DNA from 3 places in the Pelotomaculum sp. FP genome. Region 3 is predicted to be linked to each of the others. Evidence: riboswitches for the same ligand, from Rfam matches in the RefSeq annotation. Region 3 holds a riboswitch; each other region holds the start of a gene.
The links. A riboswitch is a leader RNA that binds a small molecule or an ion and turns the genes downstream of it on or off. The one in region 3 is predicted to bind cobalamin.

Region 1 (10,412 bases), on a different contig from region 3:
CCGCCATATTTGGGCCGGGTACGGTCATTCCGGTTGCCGCTCAAAAGGTTATAGAAGAAATCAATCAACGCCTGCAGGAAGTCAGTTGATCGTATGAACAAGGAGAAGCAAAGGCCGGAATGGGTTCCCAAACAAACCGATGATGTTTTTGCCACCTATGTGGTGGAAGGGGTGGAGGGCGGTCATGATGGGATGCCGGGCCAATCCGTCGGTGATTCTGTACGTGCTGCCGGCGTTCCCCGCCGCCGGTTTGGCGTAGATGACTATGTGCAAGGCGTGCTGTCCGGAAACCGCACGATCCTGGCCAGGGCGATAACGCTGATCGAGAGCAATGCTCCCGCCCACATGGAAGCAGCCCAGGAGGTGTTGAAACACCTGCTGCCGTATACCGGCAAATCTGTAAGAGTTGGTATCACCGGTGTGCCTGGGGCCGGGAAAAGCACTTTTATCGAAGCGCTTGGCAGCATCCTCTGCGACAGGGGGCGTAAAGTGGCGGTATTGGCGGTCGATCCCAGCAGCACGGTTACCCGCGGCAGCATCCTGGGAGACAAAACCCGCATGGAGGTTTTATCCCGTAAGGAGAATGCCTTTATCCGTCCATCGCCTTCCGGCGGCACATTGGGCGGAGTGACCCGCAAGAGCAGGGAAACCATGCTGCTCTGTGAGGCTGCCGGCTTTGACGTGATCCTGGTCGAGACCATAGGTGTCGGGCAAAGTGAAGTCGCGGTACGCACGATGGTAGATTTTTTCCTTCTGGTCGTATTGACCGGCGCGGGCGACGAGCTGCAGGGAATCAAGAAGGGGGTCATGGAATTGGCCGACGCCGTTCTGATCAATAAGGCTGATGGTGATAATAAAATCAGGGCGCTTGCCGCAAAGGCGGATTATGCCAGGATCCTGCATTACCTCCAGCCGGCCACAGAGGGCTGGAAGACCCTGGCTTATACCTGCTCTTCCATAACCGGTGAAGGTATCGCTGAAATCTGGTCTGCCATCGAAGCGTTCCGTGACCAGACGGCCGAATCAGGCGTATTCTATGCCCGCCGGCGTTCTCAGACACTGGATTGGGTTTATGCGATGGTTCAGGAACAGCTGCAGGCCAGTTTCTTCAATCATCCGGGAGTAATCCGGATCAAAGCAAAAATTGAACAGGCCATTGTGGAAGGCAGGTTGTCCGCCACCCTGGCTGTGCAAGAATTATTAAAAGCTTTTGAAGGGTGACCGGGGATTTTGCAAAAATCAGAGTGAGAGGTTTGATTACCCGGGGTTTTTAGGCCCGGGTAATCAAACAGGCTATCTTTAGACGCTGCACGGCTTTGATTTGCTCGGGTCAGACTTGCGTAAATGGGGTGAACAACGGTTGTATCAAGACTTCATTGATTTTAACGAGAAAATCCCAATGAACGACATCAAATTTTCCTTATTCGAAGGAAGGACATTCCTTATCGTTTCACAGCAACAATTGAAGGTCTTGAGTTCTGCCGTCCTTGGAGGAGGATTGCGGAGAGTCAGGTTTATTATAAATCATACCGTCGATAGAAATTACTATGGCAAATTGACGCCCGCAAAATATCTTTCCCATATGGCGAGAAAGATGAACCTGGGGAGTGATACTGTGGGCTTGATGACAGCTGTGGACGTTAAGCGCACGGTGATGAGCTTTGGAACAAGAGATGATGTTGCTGTCGCCGCCTTATCCACGGTGGGGGTGGGCAACGCCTGTTCTGCAGGCGCCAAAAACGCTTTTTTTAAAGGCGAGGACAGGCCGGGAACAATCAACATAGTCGTTCTTATTGACGGTGACTTAACCGACGCAGCCATGGTCAACGCCGTTATAACAGCGACGGAGGCAAAGTCCATGGCGATGATGCACGCAGACATTCGCCTGCCGGATGGAACAGTGGCTACGGGCACTACGACCGACGCTATAGTGATCGCCTGTACTGCGAAAGGAAGGCTGCACCATTACAGCGGGATGGCAACCGACCTGGGCTTTTTAGTAGGGCGCGCAGTTTATAAGGCTGTAGCCGAGGGTATCAGTAACAGCTGTGCTTATGAAGGGTCTTACGGGTGCGTGAAGCTAAACTGAGTACATTTCCGCCGCAGCATTGCTAACATAAAAAAATAGATAGAATTTAATCAAAAACACAATAAATATTTGACAAAATAACTAAATAATGTTTAAATATGGTCAACTGAATAATTTTGTCCAGGTTCCTCCGCCTAGCGGGGGTGAAAAGGGAACCGGGTGAAAATCCCGGACGGTCTGGCCACTGTAAGCGGGGAGCGACTCCCAAAATGCCACTGGATTTTATAATCCGGGAAGGCGGGAGACACGCTGTGATCCGCAAGTCAGGAGACCTGCCTGGTCAATAGCGCCGCCTTCCGTGGAAAGGACAGGGCTTTAGCTGTGTTTATTAAGGTATGTACCTTGAAAACCCGGCCTCTTAACGGATGAGGCCGGGTTTTTCATGTTGATATCTCCTTCTTTTGTTTTACCTGTTCAGTGATGAATGGGTACATTTTTAAAGTAATCAATATTGACATAGAGCCGCCATAATCCATACGCACACCTTTGTTCACAGACCTTGCCCGGTGATTCCTTGCACCAACATGAAATATTGACATGATTCAATCAAGGTTGGTAAACGCGCCTGTTTGCGAAAACAGACACACTTTTGTTCAACAAGAAAAAATCAAGCGCAATGCGGAAAGGATGTGATTCCATTGGGCTTGTAAAACAACACAAAGTCTGCCTGTTTGCATATTTCAGTAATAGTGAAAAAACTTATGTGAAATGGAGGAAAAAACATGAAAACCGCTTCTAACAAATTCGTGTTCGTGAATAAGGCGTTGATTCTGCTTATAGCAGTGGTGATGATGCTCGCGATGAGCGCCACGGCGTTTGCGTCCGACTCTGATCCCAACTTCACCAAGTCGCCGAGCACCGAATATACGTATCATGTTGGGCAGGGCTCGGGAACGCAGATTACCTTGCAGGTAGGACCAGCCGACTCCGCATGGAGCTTTACCGGGTTCAGCACCCCGGCGGAAGCTGCCAAAGTCACCTGGACTGAGACATACGGCGCAGATCTGATGAACGTGGGCACGCCGACGGTGGTTGATATCGGTGGCGGCGTGTACGTCAATCAGGTCGTGCTGACCACCCAAAACTACTGGAGCGCCTACGGCATCCGCGCCACCTGGAACAATGGGGCGGCCAGCGAGCCCTATATGGATTTTACGGTCAATGTGGATCCTATCAGCATGCAGGCCGCCAAGACCGGCATCACCGTTGACGTTCAGGCGCCGGAGTCTGGTGCGCTTGCTGCATGGAACAATCTAAACACCAACATCACCGCGACGCCGGTCGGCGCGTCCAGCTCGAACCCCCTGTATAACACGCTGGCGATCCAAAAATACTCCACTCCGTTTGCGGCCCTTGTCGCGATGTTCAACAGCAATCCCACGGAGTTAGATTATTCAACCTGGCTGAACACCGGCGGATTTACGCCTGACGGCACCTATCTCTACAGCCTGACCGGCTATACGGGATATGACGAGCTTGAAGAAGAGTTCCTTACTCAAACAAGGGATGCCTCAGGGCTGTATGGCTGGCAATACTGCGTATACAGAGGGCAAGACCTGCATAAGGTCGCGATGTCCCAAACCATCGGCGCCTCCGGCTTCGCGCTCAACAGCGGGGATACCGTTGTCTGGTATTATGGAATATTGGGATATACATTCCCGGCCTATTACACTCCCATGAACTGATGCCGGTGTCGGGGGGCGTTCCGTACAGGGCGCCCCCTGCTCTAAGCAATCATTCAAACAGAGGAGGAGAGCAATAATGAAAAATAGAACGGCCCGCAGGCTGGTGTACCTGCTGCTGGCATTTGGCTTGGCCTTCGCCCTGCTGCCGCTTTCGGCTCCGGCGGAGAACGCCGCGCCGCCGCAGACAGACGCGTCCGTGACCGGCGCGGCATACTCCAGCGCCGGCACGTTGACGGTGCCCAACGCGGTATACCTCAACTCCGGCATTTGGACGGTGACGGTTCAAACCAACAGCGCCGACGCGGATGGGGGGGTACCGGTCCTTGAGCCGGAGTTCTCCTATGGCGCCGTGTACATGGAGAACGGCTTTGACGAGGCCAACAAGCTGACGCCCGCGGTCTCGTCTGGTGAAAACGGCTGCACGGTATATACCCTCAGCGTCCCCGCGCAGACCGGAGTTCTGTTCTATAAAGCCTCCACCCTGTGGGAGGGCAATCAGGTTCCTGCCGGCGGCGGCGCTATTCCCGTCACGGCCGACGGGCAGGCGGCAACGCTGGCAGTATTTCTCCTGAATCTATGGAACAGTATGCCTGTTTCAAATGGGGAAGTCGGCATCAGCGACGTTGCAACCACCATGACGGACGGGCAGGGCTGGGCCTATCAGTGCTATGTCTACCAAAATCCCGATAATATCCCGAACAACCGTTTCATATATACGTTGCCCGCCTACGGCAACGACAATCTCTATTCCTATGACGTAACGGTCAGCAAGGACGGCTACCTCGGCTTCGGCAACAACGCGATGGCGGTGTTTTTAGGCGGCTATCATTCCGATGACATCAGGATCTGTCCGTCAACCTCTCTTACATTGAAAGTACCCAAAGGCGCCACGACGGTGTTGCAGCGGAAAACCCGCCATTATATTCCGTTCATTCCCGCGAAGCTGCTCGCGTCCGACACGTCTGACCCCGATTACGACAGGTATACCTATGAGTGCCCCGTTGGCGGAAATATCGGAAATTACCACTACCGCATCTCAAAACCGGGATATGTTACAAAGGCGGCCTGCTTATCCAGCGCAATCAGCGAACCGACAACGATAACCTTTCATCTGGAAGCGGCCCCCGCAGAGCGGGTAACCTACCTGGAAAGCAATTATAGATCGCCCAACGGGTACGAGGACAACCTGCTGACGAATGCCCCGGACAGCGCTTTTATTAATCTGGCTGCAAGTGAAACATTTAAAATAAAGCCTTTGCGCGCCTGGCAGATATGCAACAATGAGGTGGATAACTATTTTATCGAGCCGGATTTTCATTACAGCGTGGTATCCGGCGCTTCGGTCACGGTGGATGAAAACGGATTGGTGCAGGCCGTCGGGGACGGCGTCAGTCTGGTTCGCATTACCTACGACCCGATTGAGGTCAACGGCGTCTATTTTAACGGGATTGACCCAATCAACACCGGTTTGATCGTGGTCAACGCCGGCGGCGGCGCCGCCGGTTTCAATACCGGCATCGACCTGCGGGAATACGACACCGTATACATAAACGGCGGGGTGAACTATCCGGACGGCGCCGCGGCGCCCGCGCAGGAGACGGCGCAGTACACCTTTACTCCCGAGGCGGGCGCGTCCGTCCGTGTGCTTGCCCCCCCATCCAATCCCGTTGGGTGCGCCGACTGGGGCTTCACAAACAGCGGGCAATGGACGTCATATGCAGCAGACAGTGGTGGCGCGTTCACTGTAAACCTGCATGAAGGGCGCAACATAATCGAGGTTGCAAAAGGCGGTCAGGTCCAGTACCATGTGGTCCGGGCCAGAAAGCTTGCAATCAATATAGCCAATAAAACAAATCCCGGCAAGGCCTTGCTGGCCGGCGACACCGCGGACATTACCTTCAGGGGTGTCTCCATGCCCGTGCCGAAGCTGGCGGCCATTTATAACCCCGGCTTTTCCTCCGACAGCGATCCCACGGTGGGCATCCGCTATGATATGAACGGGGATTTGGTCCGCAGCCGTGGAACCCAATACTATATGACCACGTACAACGATATCGTGGTGAAGATGGATGAGGAAGGAGACTACAATTTTACAGGCGGCTGCATCGGCCTGAGCTGGTTCGGCTCTCCTCTGGGCGCGCACAGGAATATCTCGGAAGCGGGGCTTTTGCCCAATTTCAACGCGCCGGACAACGCGCTGAAAACCTTCAGCCGGTTGCCGGATTTTACGATCAGGGTCAAGAGCAATGAAGAACGGGCGGAACAGGAACGACTGGAATTCGGAAAGCTGACCAAAATCGTAACAACGGGACTTTCTTCGCAGTCATACCCTGACGGATTCCCGCAGAATCATGCTTACAAGCCCAGCGCAACCGGTAATGCTCCCTTAAAGATCAAAGGTATCGAGTACGGTGGTATAATATATGGCTACAACGAGTATGATGTAGCGCAAACTGAGGGACTTCCCGATGATTTTGATCTGTACTGGCGTTACTGGGCCGAGGGAAGCAAGGACAATGCCGTCACTGAAAAGGTAACGGAATTCCCCGTTCAGGCCGGAAGTTTCACAGTTGCAAATAACAATTCGTCCACGCTGGATATCATAAACGGTGAATTAATAATAGTTGCAAAGGACGGCACTGAGGGATATCCGCGCACATATACCAGTATAATGAGTTCAAGCGCCACAACACCGTATTTTACTAAATTGGACGATATTGAATTAAGTTTTGCCGGCGGTACGGATAGTTTCAGCCTGACGGACGGACTTTTGCAAGCAGAGCCGGTTACACTTGAAAACGGAACGATGAATCTCGGATATGGTTTTCTTTATACTGAAACAGATTATACGGTAACCGTTCCATACGGAACCGAAAATATCTCTTTGACACCGGTTGCTTTTCCTAATATGGCGGAGTACGTTTTGCCTTATGTCAAAGTTTCGGTGAACGATCAATACCTGGAAACCGTATATTCTCCCGGCCGGGGCGCCAATGTTCAGCCGAACTCTAAGGCGACGGCTGCCAATATGAAAGGTCCGGACAAAGCATTGCCGGCCACACAGGAAATCGCGCTTGCAGCCGGAGAGACGATAACGATTCAATTGCAGGTCATCAATCAAGGGCTGTTTTATGAAGCGGCCGATGGCGTAGGACAACAAAAATTTGCCCCTGCAACCTATACAATTAAAGCGACCCGCGCGGCGGCGCCCACCGATGTCACCTTTAATCTTCCGGAGAACACCAGTGTGATTGTCAAAAAAGCGACCGGCAAAACAATGACTGCGGCGGCGGGCAAGGCAAATCTCTATCAGCTTCCCCAGGGCAGTTATACCTACACCGTGTCGGGCGGCGGTTACGCGGCGAAAACCTTTAACCTGGTAGTTGACGGCACGGAAGCGCTTACGGTAACGGTAAAGGCGGAAGACTTAAATGAAGCTGCCGGACAAACCGGAAAGGTCACCGTCAACGTGGTGAGCTATGACAAGGTGCTCGTCGGCAATGCTTCCATCCCCATTGCGGCGGAGCCGGCCGACCTGACCGCCTATCGGGCGGCGGACGCGGCTCCCATTCGCTGCGTGGAGTACAATGTCGGCGGCTATACCGCGCTGCATGCTATTTTGGACGCCTTCGCCAGCGGCCAGACAACCCGTATTGATTTTGACTGCCGCCGCGGCGACCTCACCCCACGGGCCGGCATAGACAACAGCAGTCACGGTGCAAATGCGGATTGGCTCTGTACGGTCAACGGCATCACCGTCGACCCGTCTACCACAGTCCTGAAAGGCGGCGACCGCGTCGACTTCTTCTATTACTCCGATCAGGGGGAGACCACGCAGGCGTGGTTTACAGACGGCAGCAAGTCGGTGTCCAGGAGCGGCAGCGTCACTCTGACCCTTATGTCCGCACCGCTGAACAATAAGGACGCCGCGGGCGTTGCGCCTTGCGCCAATGCGGATATTCTGGTCAATGGACAGAAGAAAGCCGCTACGGACGCAGAAGGCCAGGTAACGCTGAACGGCGCGGATTTGTCTGAGTCTAACAGCATCACCGCCTTTAAGGACAATGGAAGCGGCAAGAACCTCCTGACCTTTACCCGTTGTGTGGTGACGGTCACCACCGGCAGCGTTACGCCGCCTTCCGACGCCGACAGCATCACGGTTTCCTTCCGCCTGATCGGCGACTCCTGTCACGGGGATGCCGGCGCCCACGTAAAGTATGTGACCTGGATCGCGACCAGGCAGGTTACTGTTAATAAGGGTGCGACCGTTTATGATGTATTTACGAAGGCGCTGAACGAAGCGGGTCTGCAATATGTAGGCGCGGAGAGCAACTACGTTTCTTCCATCGAAGCGCCGGCTGCTTACGGAGGATATTGGCTGTCGGAATTCTCCAACGGCCCGAATTCCGGCTGGATGTATACCGTCAACGGTATTCATCCCAATGTGGGACTGGAGTATTACACTCTAAGCCAGGGCGATAAGATTATCTGGCATTATGTGGACGATTATAAGGTGGAAGCGCCCTGGAATGGAACGCCATCCTATAAATGGCTGGAAGCTGAGGACGTGAATCCGCCGTCTGGCGGCACGGTTATTGATATGAGCGGCAGTGGAAAAGTTGAAAAGCCCGCGCTTGAAGAGCCTGAAGGTTCTCTCAACGGTGTGACGGTTGCGGCCGTACTTGATCAGAATAGTGTTGCCGTCGCGACTCTTGCCGCAGACACCCTCGACGCATTCAATAAAGCGATCACGGCCGGCGAAGACGCGAAGGGTGCTGTGGTGGTGGTCACGGTGGAGATCCCCGCAGGCGCAACTGCCATGAAACTTACTATACCGCAAACCGCCGTGGCCGCGCTTGGCCAAACCGGCAATACCTCGCTGAGCATTGCAACCGGGTTGGGCAATCTGACCTTTGACGCCAAGGCGGTCGCCGTCATTAGCGCTTCCGCCGTCAGTGAAGGTTTTACCGTTTCAATTGTCCAGGCAAACACCGGCGCGTTAAACGAAGAAGCCAAAGCATTGATCGGTAACCGGCCGGTCTATGATTTTTCAGTGACCGCGGGGGACAACCTGATTGCAAGCTTCGGCGGCGGCAGCGTGAGCATAAGCATTCCCTATGCCTTGCAACCCGGCGAGGATCAAAACGCGGTTGTTGTTTACCGCATTGACGATGCGGGGAATCTTCAAACGATACGCGGGGCGTACCATGCGGAAACGGGCACAGTAAACTTTGCCGTCACCCATTTCTCCAAATATGCCGTGGGATATAACAAGATAACCTTCACCGACATCGACGGCGCCGCGTGGTACCACGGGGCGGTGACCTTCTGCGCCGCGCGCGGCATAGCGGTCGGCATAGGCGGTAACATGTTCGGCCCGGAAAACACTCTTACAAGAGGGCAGTTCATCGTCATGCTGATGCGCGCTTATGGCATAGAGCCCGACGAGAACCCAACCAATAACTTTGCCGATGCGGGAGACACATATTATACAAATTACCTTGCGGTCGCAAAGCGCCTCGGGATATCCACCGGTGTGGGCGACAACATGTATGCGCCGGACCGTGAGATCAGCAGGCAGGATGTGTTTACGCTGCTCTATCGCACACTTGACTTGCTCGGAGAGCTGCCCGAGACGACTGCCGGCAAAACCCTCACGAGCTACACGGACGCCGGTAAAATTTCGGACTACGCGAAAACCGCCATGGAAAACTTCGTGGCAAGCGGCACGGTAACCGGAAGCGATGGAAAGCTCGATCCGGGCGGAAACACCACTCGTGCACAGATGGCGCAGGTCCTGTACAACCTGCTGGCAAGGTAGGCCGTGCCGGCCGGTGCGAAACTTGTGCGGGTGGAAGCACTCTCTTTTGTGAAAGGACTGAGAATAGATGCAAAAATGCAGTAAAGCTCTTGCCCTTTTCCTCGCGGCTTGGATCATGCTGGGCTGCTCCGTCGCGGCCCTTGCCGCCGAAACGGTGAAGCCGCCTGTTTCCCTGGAAAAGGCTATCGCGGATACCGGCGCTTACCTGCTGAAAACGGTGCCGGACCCTCAAGTCGGTTCCATCGGCGGTGAATGGGCCGTAATCGGCTTGGCGCGGGCCGGATATAAGGCGCCGCCAAACTGGTACGAAGCGTATTATAAAACCCTGGAAGCTGAAGTTGTTAAAAGACAAGGCGTTTTGCACGACAAAAAATACACGGAATACTCCCGTGTTGTGCTGGCGCTGACCGCCATCGGCAAAAACCCGGCGGATGTGGGCGGATACAACCTGCTGGCCAAGCTGGGCGATTACAACAAGGTCCTTTGGCAGGGCATCAACGGTCCCATCTTTGCCCTGCTCGCCCTGGATGCGGGGGATTATGCCGTCCCGGCCGGCGGGGACGCGCAGGTGCAGACCACGCGTGAGCTGCTCCTTGACACCATCGTCAAGCGGCAGCTTCCCGACGGGGGATTTTCGCTGGGCGGCGAGACAGGCGATCCGGATCTCACCGCCATGGCGCTTCAGGCGCTGGCGCCCTATCAGGAGCGCGCGGATATCAAAGCGGTGATCGACAAGGCCCGAAACTGCCTGTCGAATCTGCAAAACAGCGACGGGGGCTTTGCAAGCTGGGGTGCGGCCAATTCGGAAAGCGTCGTG
Region 2 (10,412 bases), on a different contig from region 3:
CCTGGTGGTAAGGGATGGTTTAATGCTCGGCCGGGAAAACGGACAGTTCATGCCGCTTGGCAATGCTACCAGGGCGGAAGCCACGGTTATGCTCTACCGTGTGCTGCAAAAGCTCCAACAGGCAGGAACATTATGAATTGGCTGGTTTTTTGCGCGGGAGCGGGTCTTACTCCGCTCCCTGCTCTGAAAACAACTGCTCAGCACATAAAGCGATACCCAAAAAATGTAGGTGCGCATCATTTGTACAAACGTGTCGCATTTTTAATATGAGGTGATTTTATGAAGCGAAAGGCCTTTTATCTTATTGCTTTGCTGGTTATTCTGGCCGGGGTAATCGTGCCGGCCCTTTGCATGGACAAGGTGTTTAGTTCCGGCCAGCAGTCCCGGCAGACGGAAAGCACCGGCATAAATGCTGAAGAACAGGGCAGTCCGGCAAACCAGAACAGGCCAGACGCGGATGATGGCCTTGCTTCTCCTGAGCCGGGTAAAGTCCAGCCTGCTGATGAAACAAGGCAAGGCGATCCGGCTCCGGAACAGCAGGCGGCTGCGCCGACCAGCGATTCCCAGGCAAAAGCGGCGGTTACCCAGGCTTCGGACGATGCCGCTGCAACTGTCCAGACTACAGGTGATACTGTGGCGGCTGCGGCGCCAGATAACGGCTGCGCGGTGTGTATTGCCATTGTGGGGAAAAATAGCGAATTACTTTACAGGGCTGGACAGGTTGTTGTGGGAAAGGACAATAAATGGGGCATTACCGCCTTAGGCGCCCTTGATGCCGCCGGCATCCCTTATACCACTTCGCCGACCTGGCCCGATTTTGTTTATTCCATCAGCGGACAGGCCAACAGTGGCGTGTCAGGCTGGATGTATTCAGTCAACGGTGATGTTCCCATGCACATGGCTGATAAACACCCGGTAAAAGCAGGGGATAAAGTGATCTGGTGGTACAGCAACAGCATGGATCAGCCCCAGCCCCAATGGGAAGAGCTGTCCCAGTAAAAGAACGCCCTGCCGTGATACCGGTTTCATTGAAGATATACATAAAAAGTAAAGGGGCGGCAAATTTGTTCGACAAGCTTTACTATCAGGAAAAGGGCCTTTTTTTGCAGAGCTTTCATCCTGCTGCAGTCCTGGCATACCTTTTGGTCCTCCTTGTGCTCAGTCTGCTGTATGCAAATCCCCTTTATCTTTTAGCCTTGTTTTTTCTTCTTGCCCTTTTAATCAAAGAGGTAGACGGCATGGAGGCCTGGGAGGGGTTTTTGAAAGCAGGCGTCTTTTTGATGCTTATGATCATGATTATCAACCCCCTGGTAATCAGGGCCGGCTCCACGATCATCTGGCACGGCCCGCAGGCGCCATATCTGGGCAAGCTCGATATATCAATGGAAGCTCTGTATTATGGAGCTGTTTCGGGGATCAGGCTGCTGGTAATCATGAGCATATTCTGCCTTTATAACCTGATGATCAACCCGGACAAGATCCTGAATCTCTTTTCCAAAGTGGCCGGCCAATCCGTTCTGATGATCGCTTTATCCACGAGAATGTTTCCCACCATGGTGCGGGACTTAAAAAGGATTAAAGAAGTGTTGCAGTTTCGCGGCGTTGATTTCGATGAGGGAAGCCTGTGGAAGAAAGTAAAGAAATATTCCTGTCTTTATACTGTTTTGCTTTTATCCTCCATGGAAGATTCCATGGAGATTGCCGAATCCATGCAGGCCAGGGCTTTTGGAAGCGGTAAGCGTTCGGTTTACAGCCGTTATATGCTGAGACCCAGAGATATCCTCTGCGCGGGGGGGAGCTTCCTGGCTTTGTTTGCCGCCATCTGGGGTTTGCAATACGGGTGTGGTCAATACACCTTTTATCCTGAGGCAGATGTTTTGATTAAAGGATTACCGACACTCATTACCCTGGCCGCTGTGCTTTTTTATATGTCCGTACCGCTTATTTTGAGCGAGGGGTGGAAAAATTGCCGCTGTTTAAAGTCGAAAATTTAACCTATTTTTATCCTGAAACGGATCGGGCCGCATTAAGAAATATAAATTTGGAGATTGAGGAAGGGGAATTCATCCTGGTGGCGGGCGGCTCCGGTTCGGGCAAGTCCTCTTTGGCCAGGGTATTGGCGGGACTGGCCCCTGATTTTTACGGGGGCAGGATCGGAGGCAAGGTTTTCTTTAAAGGGAAGGACATCAGGACCATGAACCGCAAAAAGCTGGCCAGGGAAGTAGGTATGGTCTTCCAGGACCCGGAGAAGCAGATCGTGCAGACCCATGTGGAGGCGGAAATTGCCTTTGGCCTGGAGAATCTGGGCTTAAGTAATGAAGAGATGCTGCGGCGGATTGCGGAGGTAATCTGTTTCATGAATCTGGAGCAGATCAGAGAGGCATTTGCGGCCAATCTCTCCGGCGGTCAGAAACAAAAGCTGGCGCTGGCTTCCGTTCTGGCCATGCAGCCTCACGCGCTCATCCTTGATGAACCGACTTCCCAGCTGGATCCCGTCTCGGCGGAAGACATCCTGAATCTGGCCAAGCGGCTGAATGAGGAAATGGGCTTTACGGTGATCATGGTTGAGCAGCGGCTCGAGCGCTGTTTTCATTTAGCGGACCGGGTTCTGTTTATGGAAAACGGCGAAATTTCATGTGACGGGAGCGCTCAGGAGGTGGCCCGTAAAACAATAAAAGGAGGCATGCCTTTTGTACCGCCGGTGTCCAGGTTTTTTGCCGACCTGAATGTCTCCTCTGTGCCCATTACGGTAAAAGAAGGCAGGAATCTTTTACGGTCTTATCTAAAAGAAAATCAAACTGCCGGCGGGAACCAATCCGGCGCATGCCATAAAAGTGTCCGCGCTGGAGATTTGATGGAGCGTCAGAGCGCAGTCCGCATGAAAAACCTGTGGTTCGCCTATCCAGGGGGGCGGGAGGTTTTAAAAGGCGTCAGCCTTGATCTAAAAGAAGGAGAATTTGTAGCAGTCCTGGGCGAAAACGGCGCGGGCAAGTCGACCATGCTCAAACAGATAACCGGCATGCTTAAGCCGGACCGGGGCAGGGTCGAGGTGCTGGGCAAGGACATAAGCAAGAATGGGTTTAAAGAGATCAGAAGGTTTACCGCATACCTGTCCCAAAATCCCAATGATTATCTTTTCCAGGACACGGTAGAAGATGAGCTGCTCTTTACCTTAAAGAATTTTGGCTTAAAAGACTTATCTGTTGTCAATGAAATACTGGAAAAATTTCATCTGTCGAAGTACCGCAAGACGAACCCCCGGGACTTGAGCAGCGGAGAGCGGCAAAGAGTTGCCCTGGCTTCGGTCATGGTCACCGGACCCCGGCTCATTATTCTGGACGAGCCGACCAGAGGGGTTGATTTTCGCCTGAAAGCGGAATTGGGCGGATTTTTACAAAAAGAGACAGAAAAAGGCAGCACGGTAATTGTAATAACTCACGATGTGGAGTTCGCCGCCGAATTTGCCGCAAGGGTGGTGATGATGTTCTCGGGGAGAATTGTCAGCGATGGAGAAAAGCACGATGTGCTGGCCAAATCAGTTTTTTTTGCTCCACAGCTAAGCAAAATGACCCGGGGTATCTGCGATGGAGTGCTCACTGTAGCCGAGGCGAAAGAAAAAATCTATCCTCTTGCCGCCGGTAAAGCAAGTATAGCTTAAAAAAAGCAGGGGTGAAAGTATGTGGGAGCGAATTGGGGTCTTTACATGACCTTGATCGGCATTTTTTCCATTGCCCTGCTTATGTTCGGCATGGAGAAAAAAAAAGACTTTAACGCGCGGCAGGTATCCGTCATTGCCGTGCTGGCTGCTTTGTGCGCAGCAGGCAGGGCGGTAACGGGCGTTGCCCTGCTCTTTTTGCAGCCCACCATGTTTTTGGTGGAGATAACGGGGTTTGTATTCGGGTCGCGGGTCGGCTTCTTTGTAGGCGCCATGACACCTTTGATTTCCAATTTTTTTATTGGGCAGGGTCCCTGGACGCCCTGGCAGATGCTTTGCTGGGGTATGGTGGGTGTCTCCGGGGCGGCGGTCAAGGTTTTCTTCCCCGGGGCGGGTCATAAAACCCTGGCTGTGCTTTGTTTTTTCTGGGGCTACCTTTACGGAGCAGTCATGGACATCTGGCAGTGGAGCACCTTTATGAACCCGTTAACGGTTAAGACTTATTTTCTCCTCTGGGTGGCAGGTTTCAGTTTTGATTCCATGCGCGCCGCAGGCAATCTTCTCTTTTGCGCCGCCCTGGGTTCTCAGACTATAAAGATATTGAGATACTTCCACAAAAAAATGGATGTGCAGTATCTGGAAAATCTATAAGGGGGTCAAGGCTTTTTGAAAATGAAAAGAATGCTGCTGTATTTTATATTTTCACTGGCCTTGTGCTTTATCGTGCAAGGATTGTTGTTTGCTGAGAGGTCAATAGCAGCATCCGCTCAAACTCCTGAGGTAGAGTGGGCCAATACTTTTGAAAGAGGAGAGGCCCATTTTGTAGAACAGACAAAAGATGGAGGCTATGTTGTATCCGGCTGGATAGAAGCAGGCCAGGAAGGGCCCGACGTTTTCCTCGCCAGGTACGACGGCGGCGGTAACAGGTTATGGCTGAAGACATACCGGGGCAATGGCTACAATGACAGTCACTGCGTCAAAGAAACCAGCGAAGGCGGTTTCATCATTGCCGGCGAGACCAAATCCAGGCACGGGTATGACCATGATGTATACGTGGTGAGGACCGATGAGAAAGGTGAAATGATCTGGGAAAAGGAATTCGGCGGAGAGCGCTGCGACTATGTCTGGTCGGTTCAGCAGACAAAGGACGGCGGTTTCATTATTGCCGGGGGAACGGAGTCCTGTGGCGCGGGGATCTATGATGTCTACCTGATTAAATTGGATCTTAACGGTAACGAAATCTGGGAAAAAACCTATGGCGGGGCGGGTTCCGACTGCGGCTATGCTGTTTTGCAGCTTGCTGACGGAGGGTATCTTGTGGCGGGGAATGCCGAGTCCTTTGGCGCCGGTAATCCTGACCTGTATCTTCTCAAGACGGATGGCGACGGAAAAATGCTCTGGCAGAAAACATACGGGGGTAAAGGTTCAGACTACGGCTGGTCTTTAGTAAAAGCCGGTGACGGCGGGTTTTTAATTGCCGGTGAGAAGGAGATTACCGGCGACCGGGGCGGTGGATTTGCGGCGGTTCTGATAAAAGTTGACCCCGATGGAAATGAGCTTTGGGAAAATACATACGGAAACAACAGCGTAAGTTCGTTTTATTCTGTCAGTCAAGCGAAAGACGGCGGTTATATCCTGACGGGTAAGAAAGAATCTGCGGAGGGTGGCTACGATCTTTACGTGGTTAGAACAGATAAAAACGGCGGCCTTGCTTGGGAGAAAACAGTAGATGGTACCGGCGGCAACAGCGGTTACGCTGTTTTGCAGTCTAAAGACGGCGGCTATATCGTGGCGGGGGAAAAAGGAATTGAGAAAAGCGCCGGTAGCGAAATATTTCTGTTAAAACTAAAATCGGAGCGTAACCCAATTGGCGGCCTTGTATGGTTAATTGGCGCTGCAGCAGTTATTCTCATCATAAGTTTGCTCATTTATAGAAAGTCTTTGCCCAAAAAAGCCGGGCTTTTTAGAAAAGAAAATGTAGTCTGAGTATCTGAAAGGATGGAATTGTGTGCAGAAAGAGGATGAGCAAGGAAAATGCGGAGAAGAAGTAAAAGTAGCGCTGGTCCATGCGGCTATCCACTGGAAGGATAAGGAGAAAAACCTTGCTAAATTATTGACCTTAAATGAAAAGGCTGCCGGAACCGGAGCGCGCATTATCTTGAACACAGAATTGGCTACCGCCGGCTATGCGTTTGAAAGCAGGGACGATATTGCCCCCTTGACGGAAACCATTCCCGGCCCTACAACCAGGGCTTTTGGCCGGATTACGAAACAGTATGAATGCTATATCTGTATTGGTCTGCCGGAGGTGGATCCCAGGACAGGCGTATTTTATAATGCGGCTGCATTAATCGGGCCCAAAGGACGTGTTTTAGGCAGGCATCGCAAGGTGGCGCCGGCCTTCAGGGAAAACCTGTGGGCGGCCAGGGGCAACCTTCCCGTACTGGTGGCGCAGACGGAGTTCGGTAAGCTGGGGGTAATGATTTGCGCCGACGCCTATTCCTATAAACCGGCCAGGGCAGCTGCACTGCAGGGAGCCCGGCTCCTGCTCGTGCCGGCGAACTGGCCTCCCGACCATCAAAATCCGGAAAAATTTTGGCGGGCGCGGGCGGCGGAAAACGGGATTTACGTACTGGCCTGCAACCGGACGGGCAAGGATAAGAGCATGGATTGCCGTTCGGCGGAGTCTTTTATTATTGATACCGGCGGCGGTGTGGTCAGGCAGTTTAGTTCAACGGATGACAGTATTGTTTACGGTACACTGCCTCTGAAAAACGGCAAATTTATCTCATCGGCGGCGGAGGATATCCTGGGCCGCAGGCGGCCTCATTGTTACACTAACATATCTTTGGATACCTTTTCTCATTTTAATCCTGAGTTTCTGCTCGGGTTGCCGGAACCAGCGGACTTTACGGTCGCTACCCTGCAATTCCGGCCTGTATCCCGGGATCCTCCGGCAAATACGGAGAAGATGCTTAAGCTTATCGATGAGGCCGCAGCTATGGCTGCAGCTGAGGGCTTTACACTTAACCTGGTTATCCTCCCGGAATTATCCGCCACGGGAATTATTTTTGAGCAGCGGGAGGCGGCGAAGTGGTGTGAAGAAATTCCCGGTCCTGTGACTGGAGCGTTTACCCGGAAGGCAGAGGAAAAAAATATTTTTATTGTCCTGGGGATGGCGGAAAGACACGCCGGAAAAATCTATAACAGCTGTGTCCTGATCGGTCCCGGTGGAGTGGAAGGGAAATATAGAAAAATCCATCTATCGACCTATGAGCAAAAATGGGCTGAAGCGGGAGAAGGGGAGGTCTCTGCCTTTGATCTTCCCTTCGGCAGGGTCGGTATGCTGGCCGGCTGCGACCTGATGTTTCCCGAGAGCGCTGATGCGTTAGCCAAACTGGGTACGGACGTGCTCTGTGTGCCGGCCCTTTGGGGAGACTGCGAGAGCAAGTTTATCTGGGAGGCCAGACTGGGGGAGCAGATGCACCTGGCCGTAGCCAACCAGTGGGGGGATTTCGGCAAGTTTTATGCCATTGGCGGCAGTCTCATTTACAGTTATTCCCGGTATCCGGAAAAAAGGATCAAGTCGGAGTCTCCTGCAGGAGGTGACAAGATCAACATCATGCGGCTGTGCGCTAAAGAAACCAGGGAAAAGAGGTTCCTGGAAAATATAGATTACGAAGTCCTGCTGTATATGGAAGGCGCTACCTGATCGATACATTTTTGCAGCGTCATTCCTTATTATTGAAAAACATTGTCGATCCGTATATGACGGCGGCAGCTTGATGCCGCATTCCTGTAATGGAAACTATAGACAGAATAATGAAAATAAAGTATAATGCAAATATTGAGAGCAATTCCATTGCCTTACATGGAATGAGTTGATTGTCAAACAAAATATTGGCAGGGAACCAGGTGAGAATCCTGGACGGTCCGGCCACTGTATGTCGGGTAGTAACTTCCAAAAAGCCACTGGAGTTGGTCCGGGAAGGCGGAAGCGGCGATGACCCGCGAGTCAGGAAACCTGTTCATTTAACATAGCGCTTTCCAGGGAAAGGCGCGTGATTTGACTGTCATATTTTTGACATCAAACTCCCGGTTTTTCTTTTGAAAGAGCCGGGATTTTTATTTACTGCGATTTAATTTGCGAGGAGGTATTTATGGTGGGTACATCGGATTTGCAAAAAGGATATGTGCAGGTGTACACCGGCAACGGCAAGGGCAAGACGACGGCTGCCTTAGGGTTGGCTTTTCGCGCCATGGGCCGCGGGCTAAAAACCTATATCGGCCAGTTTATGAAAGGACAAAAGTATTCCGAATTACAATCGGCGCAGATGTGCAAGCCTTATATCACAATAGAACAGTACGGCAAGGACACCCTTATCCATGTGCAGAATCCGCCTCTGGAAGAGGACGTCAAAATGGCCCGGGAAGGGCTTGAAAAAGCGAAAAAAGCCATGAATTCAGGTGAATACGATCTAATCGTTTTTGATGAAATAAATACCGCCCATTTCTTTCATCTCATTACCATTGAAGAAATGCTCGAAATCATTAACTCCAAGCCTGAGCGCGTTGAAGTAATATTTACCGGCCGATATGCTCCGCAAGAGATTGTTGACGCGGCGGACCTGGTAACGGAAATGCTGGAAATAAAGCATTATTACACCAAGGATGTCCCTGCCCGTGCCGGTATTGAACGGTAACAACTTTGCCCATAGATCTTTAGAATGGTATTGAAACAGGCCAGAATTTTACAGGCGCATGAAAGCGCCTGCGTTTGCGCGAGGGGAGGGGGGAAATTTTTAACGACAATTGAAAAGTGCGGAACAGGTTGCTTGTTGTAATCAAAGGGAAGACCGGTGCAAAGCCGGCGCGGTCACGCCACTGTATGGGTGATTGCCTCGAAATATGTCACTGGCAGGCATTGCCGGGAAGACTTCGAGGTGCAGATGACCCCGAGCCAGGAGACCTGCCTGTTCCAGATCACCAGATGTACCTACGTTTGATAGGGAGGTGATGGTTAAACTGCGGGTTGTAGTTTTTTTGCTGCGACCTGTACTATGTTTGGCATAATATCCCTATCCCGGACAGGATGGGGTTTTATATTTTTCAGCAATAGCCGGTTTAAGGAGGTGAAGATTGGCTTTATGAAGCGAAGTTTATTGATATCCAGTCTTGAGCCCGAGTTCGATGAGTTTCTCCTGGATTGTAATGATCACCTGGAAAAGATTGCGTTTACACCTCTGGAGGAACGCATCAGAGCTGAAGACCCCGCATTAATCAACGGCATTTCTAACCTAAAAGCTTTGATGGGGGAATTTGACTTTGATAAATATATTAATTCCTTGATCGGTATGAGCAGGCATGAGGATATAATGTTTTTAATTACAAAAAATGCCATGTACAAATCGGTGATTGAATTAAGGTTCGTCAAGTCAATCATTGAGAGTTTTGGAGCAAGCGGATGCAGGATTATGGTCATGCCCTTTTGATTCATCCAGAAAGACAGCGGATATTCAGTATAGAGTTTCATAAATAAATTGATTAGTTCTTGCAGCAGAAAGGAGTGAAGACAGCGGCTCAAAACCTGTCTTGATCAGACAGACATTCTTGCCGCTGAAGCAGCGCCGGCAAAAGGATGCGGGCAAATTTGCACCGCGTTGGCTAGGCCGGGGCTGCCGGGATTCATTTTCAGGACAGAGATGGTCCGCGAATATTATGCCAGGAGAGGATAAAGGCATAGAACAGAAAGAGACATGCGGGTCAAGCCGGTTGTTTGGCGAATTTCCTTACGCCCGCTATGAAGAATGGCGTAAAGCTGCCGAAAAGTCGCTCAAAGGAGCTTCTTTTGAGAAAAAGTTAATCAGCAAGACTTATGACGGCTTCGAAGTCCAGCCGATTTATTGGCAAAGCGATGTTGAAGATCTGCCGCATATGGGTTCATTACCCGGATTTCCGCCTTTCGTGCGAGGCAGCGCAGCTCTGGGCTATTTTTTGAAGCCGTGGGAGGTAAGCCAGGAGTTCTCTTATGGCGATCCGGTGATGTTGAACCAGGCGATCCGGCACGACCTGCAGCGCGGCCAGACAGAGTTTAATTTTTGGCTCGACTATGCCGGGCTGGCGGGCCTGGACGCTGACGAGGCCGTAAGCGAAGATGTCGGCCGTGCCGGCGTTTCCATTTCCAGCCTGGCTGACCTGGCCAGGGTGCTGGAAGGCATAGACCTGGAAAAAACACCTGTCTATATGCAGGTCGGCACGATGGGTTTGCCTGTTCTCGCGCTGTTAAGCGCTTATATGCGGCATCAAGGGAAATCTACAGAAAAGCTGCGCGGCTGTATCGGTATGGACCCGCTGGGCCTGCTTGTCCGTACGGGCGTCCTGCCTTATTCGCTGCAGGACGCTTATGACGCGATGGCCTGGACCACCGCCTGGGCCAGGGAACATGCTCCGCTATTGCAAACGGTTTTAGTTCAGGGGCATCCTTATCACGACGCCGGCGGCAGTGCAGTACAGGAACTGGCCTTCGCCGCGGCGACAGCGGTCGAATACCTGGGAGAGATGCAGGCCAGGGGAATACACGTTGACGACGCGGCTGCGCGGATGCGTTTTTCCTTTTCGCTGGGGTCGGATTTCTTTTTGGAAATCGCCAAGCTGCGGGCCGCCCGCCTGATCTGGTCGCAAATCGCGGGTGCTTTCGGCGGCAGTGAAAAGGCGCAAAAAATGTACATGCACGTGAGTACTTCAAACTGGAATAAAA
Region 3 (10,412 bases):
GCATCGCCCAAGGCATAGTACCAATGGACGACCTGATATGGCTTGACGTGTATTTCCAAGATATCGAGGACGCGAGGCGGAAGTGGTCGGCACACGGCCTGAAGGTTAGGGCAGGAATCGAAGTGGGGTACGACCTGGGGCAGGAAAAAGCTATTGAGCGGGTAGTCAGGGGCTACCCTTTTGATTTTGTGATGGGCTCTGTCCACTGCCTGGAACATCTGGCCATATCTTCAAAGAAGGAAAGCCGCCTGTATTTCCCTGGCAGGCAAATGCTAACGGGGGTAGGGGAGTACTTTAGGCTCCTGTCAGAGGCGGTAAGCTCCGGCCTGTTTGACTGTATCGGGCACCTGGATCTTTATCGCCGTCATGGCCGGCATTATTGGGGGCCGGAGATTTCGCGCGCCCACGAGGAGTTTGCGGAACCGGTCCTCAAAACTATAGCAGCAAGGGGCATGAGCCTGGAGGTTAATACCTCCGGTTTGCGCCGTGGACTCAACGATTTCCATCCTTCCATGGATATCCTTGAACTGGCTGTGGATTCAGGTGTCAGGCTATTTACGTTGGGCTCCGACGCCCATCGCCTGGCGGAACTCGGGATGGGTTTGGATAGCGCACTGGAATTACTGGCCGGCTATGGTATCGAACCCGTTTCCTACCTCTTGCGGCAGCCGGTTTAAGGGGCGGAAAAAGGTGGACAAAACCACCCCCTTACCATAAAATAAAATTAGGAAAACCAGGAGGCAAACCCCATGACTCAGAGAAGCGGGAAAATAGTAAAATGTGACCAGGAAGGCAATATCACCGCTACTTTTGGAGCTGACCTCCTGCTTGAGGGCTCAACGTCAATTCCCAACATCCTTCTAAAAATTTACTCAAGTATTGGTATCTCCGATTACCAGATGATGCTCTTAATCCAGCTGATCAGACTGCACGTGGAGGAAAAGGAGCTTTTTCCGTCCCCCGAAAAGCTGGCTGAATGCATGGAATCTGATCCAGCCAGGATTAGGAGGGAACTGGCTGGTTTGCTCGAAAAAGATATCATCTCGGTCAGCCGGTTCTATGACGGCACCCGCAACCTTATTGTGGAGGGGTATGATTTTGAACCCCTATTCTTAAGGGTCTCGGATATCTGGGCAGGCTTGCGCGCCCAGGAGATTGAGGAATCTGAAAAGCTGATTAAAAGTTCGGCCGGTTTAGGTGACAGCCGGTTTGATGTCCATACCGTCGACCTTATTTCCTTATTTGAGAATGAATTTGGACGGCTTCTCTCCCCCATAGAAGTTGAGCAAATCGACCAGTGGGCAAGTGAAATGGAGCCATTGCTTGTTGTTGAGGCGCTGAAAAGGGCGGTTCTGGGGGGTAAACACAACTTCAAATATATTAACACCATCTTGATAGAATGGAAAAAGAACAATGTCAGGACGCTGGAGGAAATATCCCGCTACGAGCAGGATTTTCAAAAACGGCGCTCCAGGCAAAAAAGCACAAATACCGGGACAAGCCCGGGTGGCGCGGACAATAATAACGATGCCAGGAAAAAGGCTTTCATCCGGACTCTTTATATCTAAAACATGACTTTTCTTAACAATATTTAAGGGATGCAGGTGATTGGGTGGGCTGCCAGCTGTGCGGTGACCGTGGCGTAATTATAATGGAGGAAGGGGCTATACCCTGCCGGTGCATGAAAGAAAAGGCAGCAGCAAAACTGTTAAAGGACTCCAGACTGCCTGTTAATCTTCAAAAATGCACATTCGAAAACTTCAAATTCAAATATTACGCTAAAAACTGTCTCGATCTGGTCAATGGGATATCTTACTATGAACTGGCTAAACATGCTTTTGAAGCGGCTCAAGGTTTTGTCAAAAGATTTTCGGCTGATCCCGGAGCCGACGGACTGCTATTTACAGGGCAGGTGGGAAGCGGTAAAACATTTCTGGCCTGTTGTATCGCCAATACCCTGCTGAAAGAAGGAAACTCAATTCTTTTTGCTGTGGTGCCTGACCTGCTGGATCAAATACGTTCGACCTATGACACGGGAAGAAATACTGAGGACCTTACCGAGTTTGACCTGTTGGATACGGCCAGGCAGGTGCCGCTCCTGATTTTGGACGACCTGGGGGCTCATAATTACACGGAGTGGACCAGAAATAAAATCTATTCAATTATCAATTACCGCCTCAACCACCGTCTTCCGGTCATCGTAACCACCAATATCAGCCCCGAGGACCTGGAAGGCTATCTGGGAGAAAGGACTACTTCACGCTTGCTGGAGATGTGCAAGCCCTACCGGTTTTTGGTGGATATGGACATACGCGCTATACAGCGCAAAGAAAAAGGTTATTAAAACCTGTAAAATATGAAAAAGAACAACGCGGACAGGTGCCCCGCCGAGGGGAGAATAGGGAAGACCGGGGAAATGGAAACTGGTTCCAAAAAGGTCCAGATCTAAGGAGCCGGCGCGGTCCCGCAACTGTAACCGGGAGAGTACGCCGCACTTTTGTCACTGGGTTAACCGGGAAGACGCGGCAACAAAGACCGGAAGCCAGGAGACCTGCCTGTCTGCTGCTCACCGCAGGCTTCGCTGGAAAGCCAGGGGTTTTTTTGACGCATATGAAAAGCCCCGTCTAGTTGACCGGGCTTTTATCATTTCTCCGGCTTGGTGCGGCCAACGGAGCTTTTGTCGCAAGGAATTTTAGTTCTTCGGCCGCATGGAGGAAGCTGTTATGAATGAACTGTTATGAATGAATTGGAAATATCCATGCTGAAGACCGGAATTACCACCGGCGCGTCAGCTGCAGCGGCGGCGCGTGCGGCGGCATTGCTGCTGTTGCGGGGTGAAACCAACAAAAATATTACCATTGTGAACCCTGAAGGAAACCTGCTTGAGGTTCCTGTTGAGAGTTTGGAACTGGACGGCTCCTGTGCCAGGGCTGTTGTAATCAAGCAGGGGGGGGATGATCCCGATGTAACCAGCGGCCTGCCTGTGGTAGCTGAAGTCGCTGTCTGTGCTGGCGGCGTTCATATCATGGGGGGACGAGGTGTCGGGGTTGTTACCAGGCCAGGCTTGCAGGCGCCGGTAGGCAGTCCCGCCATAAATCCCGTTCCGCGTAAAATGATTGTGGATGCCCTGGACGACCTTATTAGGCCAGGCTCGGGCGTAGAGGTTACTATTTCAGTCCCCGGGGGCGAGGAGGTGGCTCTCAAGACCCTTAACCCGCGTTTGGGGATTGTTGGAGGTATTTCCATCCTGGGCACCACCGGCATTGTCAGGCCGATGTCTGAAGAAGCTTTTAAAAAATCACTCGCTCCACAGGTTGACCTGGCTGTGGCCGCCGGCTACCGGAAGGTCGTCCTCACCCCGGGCCGGATTGGCTTCCGGACGGCGGTCGAACGGTATGGATTGCCTCGCGAAGCTGTGGTTGAAATGAGTAATTTTGTGGGCTACATGCTGGATGTCTGTGTCGACCGGGGCATTGAAGCAGTTTTATTATGGGGTCACCATGGGAAATTAGTAAAAGTCGCAGCCGGCATCTTTCATACCCACAACAGGTTGGCCGACGGGAGGATGGAGACCCTTGCCGCCTTCGCAGGTCTTTACGGGGCGCCGGCCGGTCTAATCAGCAAAATTATGGCAGCGGGTTCTGCTGAAGAAGCGTTGGGTTTGCTTAAAGAGAGCGGCTTCGCCGGAATATTCAATGCTATTGCGGCCAGGGCCAGTACCAGGGCCGAGGCTTATACCCGCACCCGGTTGAAAGCTGGTACGGTACTGCTGGGGTTGGATGGAACGATACTGGGTATGGACGAGTCAACTCGTTTAATTGGAAGGGAAATGGGATGGCAAAAATTGCTGTAGTAGGGGTTGGACCCGGTGGCAAGGAACATCTGACTCCGGCAGCCATACGGGCGGTCGCTGAGGCGGATGTCCTGGTGGGCGGGGAGCGCAGCCTGGCCCTTTTCAGCGGTCAACCGGGCGAAATTTTCACTATTAAAAACAATCTGCAGGAAATGATTGAGTATATCCGGGAGAGAATGGACGAGAAAAAAATTGCGGTAATAGCTTCGGGTGATCCCGGCATGTACGGTATCCTGCAGTACCTGAGGCGGCATTTTACCCCTGCCCAGCTGCAGGTCATCCCGGGTATCAGTTCGGTACAGTATGCTTGCGCCCGGCTGGCAGTTTCCTGGCACGACGCCGTTGTGGTCAGTACCCATGGACGGGACCGGACCGTACTGGCAGAGACCGTGGCAGGCAATAGCAAGGTAGTTGTCCTGGCCGGACCGGAGGAACCACCGCCGGTTCTGGCAAGTGTCCTGGTAAACGCCGGCATGAAAGACAAAACTGCTTATGTCTGCGCCGAACTTTCGTACCCTGCCGAAGAAATTAATGCCTTTACCATCCTTGATCTTGCCCGATGGGAAGGCCAGTGGGATAAAAGAAATTATGTTATGGTGATTTTGGATGAACAGCCGATGGATTTACCGGACACCGGGAATAAGCGATGAGCTTTTTGTGCGCGGCAACGTCCCCATGACCAAAGAGGAAGTACGGGTGATCACCCTGGCCAAGGCCAGGTTGGCGCCCAATCATGTCGTGTGGGATATTGGAGCAGGAACAGGGTCTTTGTCAGTTGAAGCCGCCTTGCAGGCCACCGGTGGTTTTGTTTACGCCGTGGAGCGCAGTCCGGCAGGGATTCACTTGATTCAAAGCAATATGAAGGCTTTTGGATTGGATAACTTGAAAATCATTGAAGGTGTCGCGCCGGAAGCCCTGGACGAGCTGCCGGACCCTGACCGTGTTTTTGTAGGCGGCAGCGGGGGACATTTGACCGGCATATTAGAAAGTGTTTACCAGAGACTTCTACCAGGGGGCAGGATTATTGTAAACACGATTACTCTGGAAACCGCGGCTCACGCTTTAGAACTACTGCAACAGTTCTATGGCGATGTCGACGCGGTGCAAATCAGCGTCGCCAGGGTAGTGAAAGCCGGCGCCAGCCACCTCCTTAAGGGTATGAATCCGGTTACGGTTCTTTCAGCGGAGAAGAGGGCTAATTACTGATAATAGATCTCAATAAAGTAGTCTTTCAAGATCTGACACGGCCTTAAATACCTGAAAAAGACCAAACATTCTTATAAAATACCCCGGTGTAGGCGCCATTTTAATCGCACACGGCGTGTCGGCGCCGCACTTGGACATCTTAAATGGGGCTTTTGTGCGAATGAATTCGCACCTATATTTGAGCGACATTGTAGCGGCCGAAAGGTTTCAAGGTAGTTGTTTATTCGTACAAAAAGGGGGGGTTGATATGATTTATTTTATCGGAGCAGGCCCAGGGGATCCGGAGCTGATTACAGTAAAAGGAGCAAGACTCTTGGCTGAAGCCGAAGTGGTCATATATACCGGTTCCCTGGTTAACCCGGCCTTACTCGATTACTGTAAAGAGGGGGCCGAGATACATAACAGCGCAGGTATGTCCCTGAAAGAAATTATAGACACTATGGTTGAAGCGCACGCCAAAGGTAAAAGGGTGGCCAGGGTCCATACCGGCGATCCTGCCCTGTTCGGCGCGATCCAGGAGCAGATGGACGAATTGCGCCGGGACGGCATACCCTTTTCCGTAATACCGGGGGTTAGTTCCTTCCTTGCTGCCGCAGCGGCTATCCCTCATGAGCTAACCTTGCCGGGTGTAACCCAGACGGTAATCCTGACCAGGGCTGAAGGACGGACACCTGTGCCAGCTGGAGAAACGCTGTCTTCCCTGGCCGGGCACGGCGCAACCATGTGTATCTTTTTAAGCGTGCATATGATGGCGGAAGTGGTCAAGGCGCTTAAATCAGGGGGGTATACACCGGACACACCGGTTATTGTGGTAGAGCGGGCATCCTGGCCTGAACAGCGGGTCATTCACGGTACCATTGAAGATATTGAGCAAAAGGTGATGGAAGCAGGGGTCAACAGGACCGCCCAAATCATGGTGGGCAAGGCTTTCGGGGCGAATTACGAGCCTTCCAGGCTTTATGACACAAGCTTCGACCATACCTTCAGAGGGCCGGCACAGTGAAAATAGGGGTAGTGGCCGTGACCAGGCAAGGCGCCGCGACTGCCTTAAGGGTTTCAACTGCGCTCTCGGAACTGCCGGGGGCAGAGGTTGACATACTGGCGCCGGCCAGATTCGCTGCTAGTTTTCCAGGCTCACGCCCATACAAGCAGCCCCTGCGTCAACTGTGCAGTGAAATATTCCAACAGTACAGTTGCCTGGTTATGGTTATGGCCATGGGTATCGTTTTCAGAACCATGGCGCCTTGCCTTGGCAACAAAAGGACAGACCCCGCGGTTGTTGTAATGGACGAAATGGGGCAGTTCGCCATCAGTGCTCTTTCCGGCCACGTGGGAGGAGCGAACGACATGGCCCGTTATATCCAGAGCAAGCTGGGTGCGCTGGCGGTAATCACCACGGCTACTGATGTGCAAGGACTACCTGCGGTGGATCTTTTGGCGCGTGACTACAACCTTGCTGTTGAACCTCTACATCATCTGAAAACTGTCAGTGCGGCCATGGTTAACGGGGAGGATGTCCATTTTTATATTGACGACGCATCAAAAATAACAGAGATTATAAAATTTCACCCCAAACCCATAGATAATTACCTGCAGGCGCCAAAGAAAGGCATTATTGTTTTTATTACCAGCAGGTTAATCGCCGGTCTTCCATCTGAATCGCTGTTTTTGCGACCGCGACACCTGGTGGTGGGACTGGGATGCCGCACGGGTATCAGCGCTGCGGCAGTCAAGGAAGCTGTGGAACAAGCCCTGGTCCTGGCGGACCGCAGCCTTGCTTCGGTGCGCCTGCTGGCTACTATTGATTTGAGGTCGGGAGAAGCAGGACTGGTTCAGGCTGCGTATGAAATGGGATTGCCCCTTGTTTCCTTCAGCAGGTTAGAAATAGCAGGTGTTTTTGACGTAAAAGGCAGGGACCTTTCTTATTCCCAATTTGTTCAGGACAGGATAGGAGTTGGTGGAGTTTGCGAGCCAGTGGCCCTATTGGCCGCCCCGGCGGCCAGGTTGATTTTGCGCAAGAGAGCGTTCAACGGGGTAACGGTAGCGATTGTCGAGGAAGACTGGCCGTAGTTGGTATTGGTCCGGGCGAAACCGGCCAGATGAGCGGCCGTGCCCTTGAAGCTCTGGAACAGGCCGAGGTGGTGGTGGGTTATAAGGCGTACATTGAGCTCATCTTTGGTCTGCTGCTGGAGAAAGAAGTCGTGAGCAGCGGCATGACCAAGGAGGTGGAGCGTTGCAGCCTTGCCATTAATAGAGCGCTGGAAGGCAAAAAAGTTGCTCTTGTATCCAGCGGCGACCCGGGTGTTTACGGCATGGCGGGGCTGGTACTGGAGCTTCTGGAACAGAAGGGCGCAGTGGAATCTCTTGACCTGGAGATTATCCCCGGCATAACCGCGGCAACTTTCGCCGCCGCCTGTCTCGGAGCGCCGCTGATGCACGATTTTGTGGTAATCAGCTTAAGTGATCTGCTAACGCCCTGGGAAATCATAGAGAAGCGCTTGGAGCACGCCTGCCGGGGCGACTTTGTTGTTGTCCTGTACAACCCGTCCAGTCGTAAGCGGACGGAGCAGATCCATAAGGCCAGAGAAATAATGCTTGAGTATAAAAAACCGGCAACCCCGGTGGGGATTGTACGCAACGTCGCCAGGAAAGATGAGGTAAGCGTGATCACCGACCTGGAGCGTATGGTGAATTACTCCATTGACATGTTTACCACCATCATTATTGGAAATAGCCAGACCCGCCGGGTCGGCAGGTTTTTAGTCACACCAAGGGGCTACCGGCTATGATCCTGGTACTGGCAGGCACGTCTGACGGCAGATTGATCGTGCAAACCCTTGCTGAAAAAGGAAAAGAGGTCCTGGCCTGTGCCGCCACACCTTATGGGGCGGCGTTGCTTGAGGGGTGCGGCGCGGCTGAGGTAAGCGGCCGCCGTTTGAGTGGGGAGGAAATCGGCCGGTTGATTGATGATAAAAATGTGGACTTGCTGGTGGATGCCACCCATCCCTACGCTCAAGAAATCTCATCGCTGGCTTTAAAGGTGTGCAGAGAGAAGAATATCCGTTACATACGTTACCAGCGGCCCCCCTCCAGAGTCCTGGAGAGCCCCCTGCTCCATTATGCCGGCAGTTATGAAAGCGCTGCTCAAAAAGCTGCGGCGCTGGGCAGGGTAATATTTCTGGCTACAGGCAGCAAAACACTCGGTATATTTGTAGCAGAGGCGCAGAGGAGAGGCTGCAGGGTGATTGTGAGGCTTTTGCCTGACCCGAAAGAATTGGATAAGTGTTTCCAACTAGGCCTCACTCCGGCCGATGTGGTTGCCATGCAGGGGCCGTTCAGCCAGGAGCTCAACGCAGCCTTATTGCGCCATTACAAAGCTGAGGTTTTGGTTACCAAAGACGGCGGGACCCCCGGCGGGATGGAGGAAAAGCTCAACGCGGCGCTGGAAACCGGTATCCCGGTAGTTATTGTGGAACGGCCGGACGTACTTTCCGGAGCAGTGGGCAGCGTCGGGGACTTAATGAAGATGATTGACTAAGAATGCATAGGAAGTGATTGGGGCATGACAACTGCTGTGATATTACTCAGCCATGGCAGCCGGGCCGTTGATGCAAGGACGGTGCTTGAGGCATACCGAATGATGCTGGAAAAATCCTGTAGCTACGATTTTGTTGCGACAGCTTCGCTCCAGTTCAACCAGCCGGATCTCCCCGCTACCGTGGAGGAGATGATAAAAAAAGGCGCCCAAAGAATCGTGGTTGCGCCTTTATTTCTTTACCAGGGAAGACACGTCCAGGATGATATTCCTGAAATTGTCCAGAGAGAAAGAGAGAAGTATCCGGAGGTAGAACTGGTGTTGGCAAGTAATATCGGCGCTGATGAAAGGGTAGCCCAGGTTATAATGGACCGAATCAGGGAGGTCTGCTAAATGATGGTTCTTAGTGAGCCCAAGGCGATTGAACAAAAGAGTATGGAAATTATTGAGGAGAACCTGCCCGGCCTGGCCAGGCTGCCTGTAGGAGAGCGGGAGATTATCAAGAGGATCGTCCACACCACGGGGGATGTTTCTATTGCCGGTCTAATCACCATCCATCCTGAGGCGGTAGAAGCGGGCCTGAAGGCTATCAGGAACGGGAGAATAATTGCCACTGATATCAACATGCTCAAAGTGGGAATTAATTCAGGTCGTTTGCGCTCATTTGGCATTGACGTTGTGTGCTACATCAGCGACCCGGATGTTGCACGAGAAGCTAAAGACAGAGGACTTACCAGGGCCATGGTGGCCATGGAGCGCGCGGCGCGAGAGGCGAAAAGGGGGATTATAGCCATCGGCAACGCCCCTACCGCCCTCTTTACCCTGTGCCGCATGATCCAAAAAGGCGAAGCGGCCCCGGCTCTGGTTGTAGGAACCACGGTGGGATTTGTAGGGGCCAGCGAGTCTAAAGAGACATTATTGAAACTGGCTATACCATATATAACCCTGCCCGGTACACGAGGCGGCAGCGCCATTGCCGCAGCAGCGGTTAACGCCCTGCTTGCGCTGGCTTAATATAACTCGTTAACGAAAAAGTACCCGTGGAGGGTATTTTTTTTGGCAATTCTGTTCATAATTCTTTATCATGGATAAAAATAAATGTATATTAAGTCTTTGGCTGGCAAAAATACCTTTTGGAGTCGGGAAAGGAGGAAAAATGAGTAAACTGGTTCCCAGGACTATGGTCATGACGGCTGCGTTAATCATAACGGCCCTTATGATCGGAAGCGTGGCGGCCTCAGCCAACGAGGCTTCCCAGAACACAAATACTCAATCTTCGTTAAAAACCGGTTCCGTTGAGGTAAGCTACACAGTTCAAGAGGGAGATAATCTTAGTTTAATCGCCTATAAACATCAGGTCGCAGTACGTGAATTGATGAGGGCCAATAACCTCAGTGACAGCCTGATCAGGCCAGGGGATGTACTGCAAATTCCCGAAGGGCTATCTTATGAGGGGCGTTTGTCTCGCGGGGTTGTGCCAAGGGAGGAATTGATGCTTCTAGCCAGGTTAATTCACGCTGAAGCACGAGGTGAAAGCTTTGAGGGCCAGGTGGCTGTCGGCGCCGTTATCCTGAACAGGATCAGCAGTCCGTATTTTCCAAAAACAATACCGGAAGTGATTATGCAAAAAAACAATAGGGTTTACCAGTTTTCACCGGTAGAAGATGGTTCAATCAACCTGGAACCTGACGAAAAAGCCTTCAAGGCAGCTGAGCAGGCTCTCTCGGGGAAAGACCCAACAGGTGGCGCGCTGTTTTTTTACAATCCAGATATCAGTAGGGATAGCTGGATCCTGACCCTGCCGGTCGTAACCAAAAT

Region 1: linked by a shared signal. The riboswitch ahead of Psfp_RS05620 (hypothetical protein) and the one ahead of cbiD (cobalt-precorrin-5B (C(1))-methyltransferase CbiD) in region 3 are both predicted to bind cobalamin.
Region 2: linked by a shared signal. The riboswitch ahead of Psfp_RS05595 (hypothetical protein) and the one ahead of cbiD (cobalt-precorrin-5B (C(1))-methyltransferase CbiD) in region 3 are both predicted to bind cobalamin.

What each region holds. Positions count from the first base shown of each region.
Region 1 covers NZ_QFGB01000009.1:76,616-87,027, forward strand. Annotated here, with positions in the region: gene scpA (methylmalonyl-CoA mutase) at 1-89, shown strand, start outside; gene meaB (methylmalonyl Co-A mutase-associated GTPase MeaB) at 94-1,221, shown strand; gene Psfp_RS05615 (adenosylcobinamide amidohydrolase) at 1,400-2,089, shown strand; cobalamin riboswitch at 2,195-2,384, shown strand; gene Psfp_RS05620 (hypothetical protein) at 2,812-3,774, shown strand; gene Psfp_RS05625 (S-layer homology domain-containing protein) at 3,851-9,595, shown strand; gene Psfp_RS05630 (S-layer homology domain-containing protein) at 9,663-10,412, shown strand, end outside.
Region 2 covers NZ_QFGB01000009.1:62,977-73,388, forward strand. Annotated here, with positions in the region: gene Psfp_RS05555 (S-layer homology domain-containing protein) at 1-136, shown strand, start outside; gene Psfp_RS05560 (DUF4430 domain-containing protein) at 280-999, shown strand; gene Psfp_RS05565 (energy-coupling factor transporter transmembrane component T) at 1,065-1,994, shown strand; gene Psfp_RS05570 (energy-coupling factor transporter ATPase) at 1,967-3,658, shown strand; gene Psfp_RS05575 (ECF transporter S component) at 3,680-4,306, shown strand; gene Psfp_RS05580 (hypothetical protein) at 4,322-5,641, shown strand; gene Psfp_RS05585 (carbon-nitrogen hydrolase family protein) at 5,664-7,367, shown strand; cobalamin riboswitch at 7,517-7,702, shown strand; gene Psfp_RS05590 (cob(I)yrinic acid a,c-diamide adenosyltransferase) at 7,816-8,358, shown strand; cobalamin riboswitch at 8,467-8,647, shown strand; gene Psfp_RS05595 (hypothetical protein) at 8,803-9,147, shown strand; gene Psfp_RS05600 (methylmalonyl-CoA mutase family protein) at 9,248-10,412, shown strand, end outside.
Region 3 covers NZ_QFGB01000008.1:79,427-89,838, forward strand. Annotated here, with positions in the region: gene Psfp_RS05145 (histidinol-phosphatase) at 1-677, shown strand, start outside; gene Psfp_RS05150 (DnaD domain protein) at 750-1,568, shown strand; gene Psfp_RS05155 (ATP-binding protein) at 1,652-2,344, shown strand; cobalamin riboswitch at 2,361-2,574, shown strand; gene cbiD (cobalt-precorrin-5B (C(1))-methyltransferase CbiD) at 2,738-3,853, shown strand; gene cbiE (precorrin-6y C5,15-methyltransferase (decarboxylating) subunit CbiE) at 3,835-4,503, shown strand; gene cbiT (precorrin-6Y C5,15-methyltransferase (decarboxylating) subunit CbiT) at 4,460-5,059, shown strand; gene cobM (precorrin-4 C(11)-methyltransferase) at 5,307-6,062, shown strand; gene Psfp_RS05180 (cobalamin biosynthesis protein) at 6,059-7,129, shown strand; gene cobJ (precorrin-3B C(17)-methyltransferase) at 7,159-7,848, shown strand; gene cobK (precorrin-6A reductase) at 7,845-8,597, shown strand; gene Psfp_RS05195 (CbiX/SirB N-terminal domain-containing protein) at 8,622-8,987, shown strand; gene Psfp_RS05200 (precorrin-8X methylmutase) at 8,988-9,608, shown strand; gene Psfp_RS05205 (cell wall hydrolase) at 9,751-10,412, shown strand, end outside.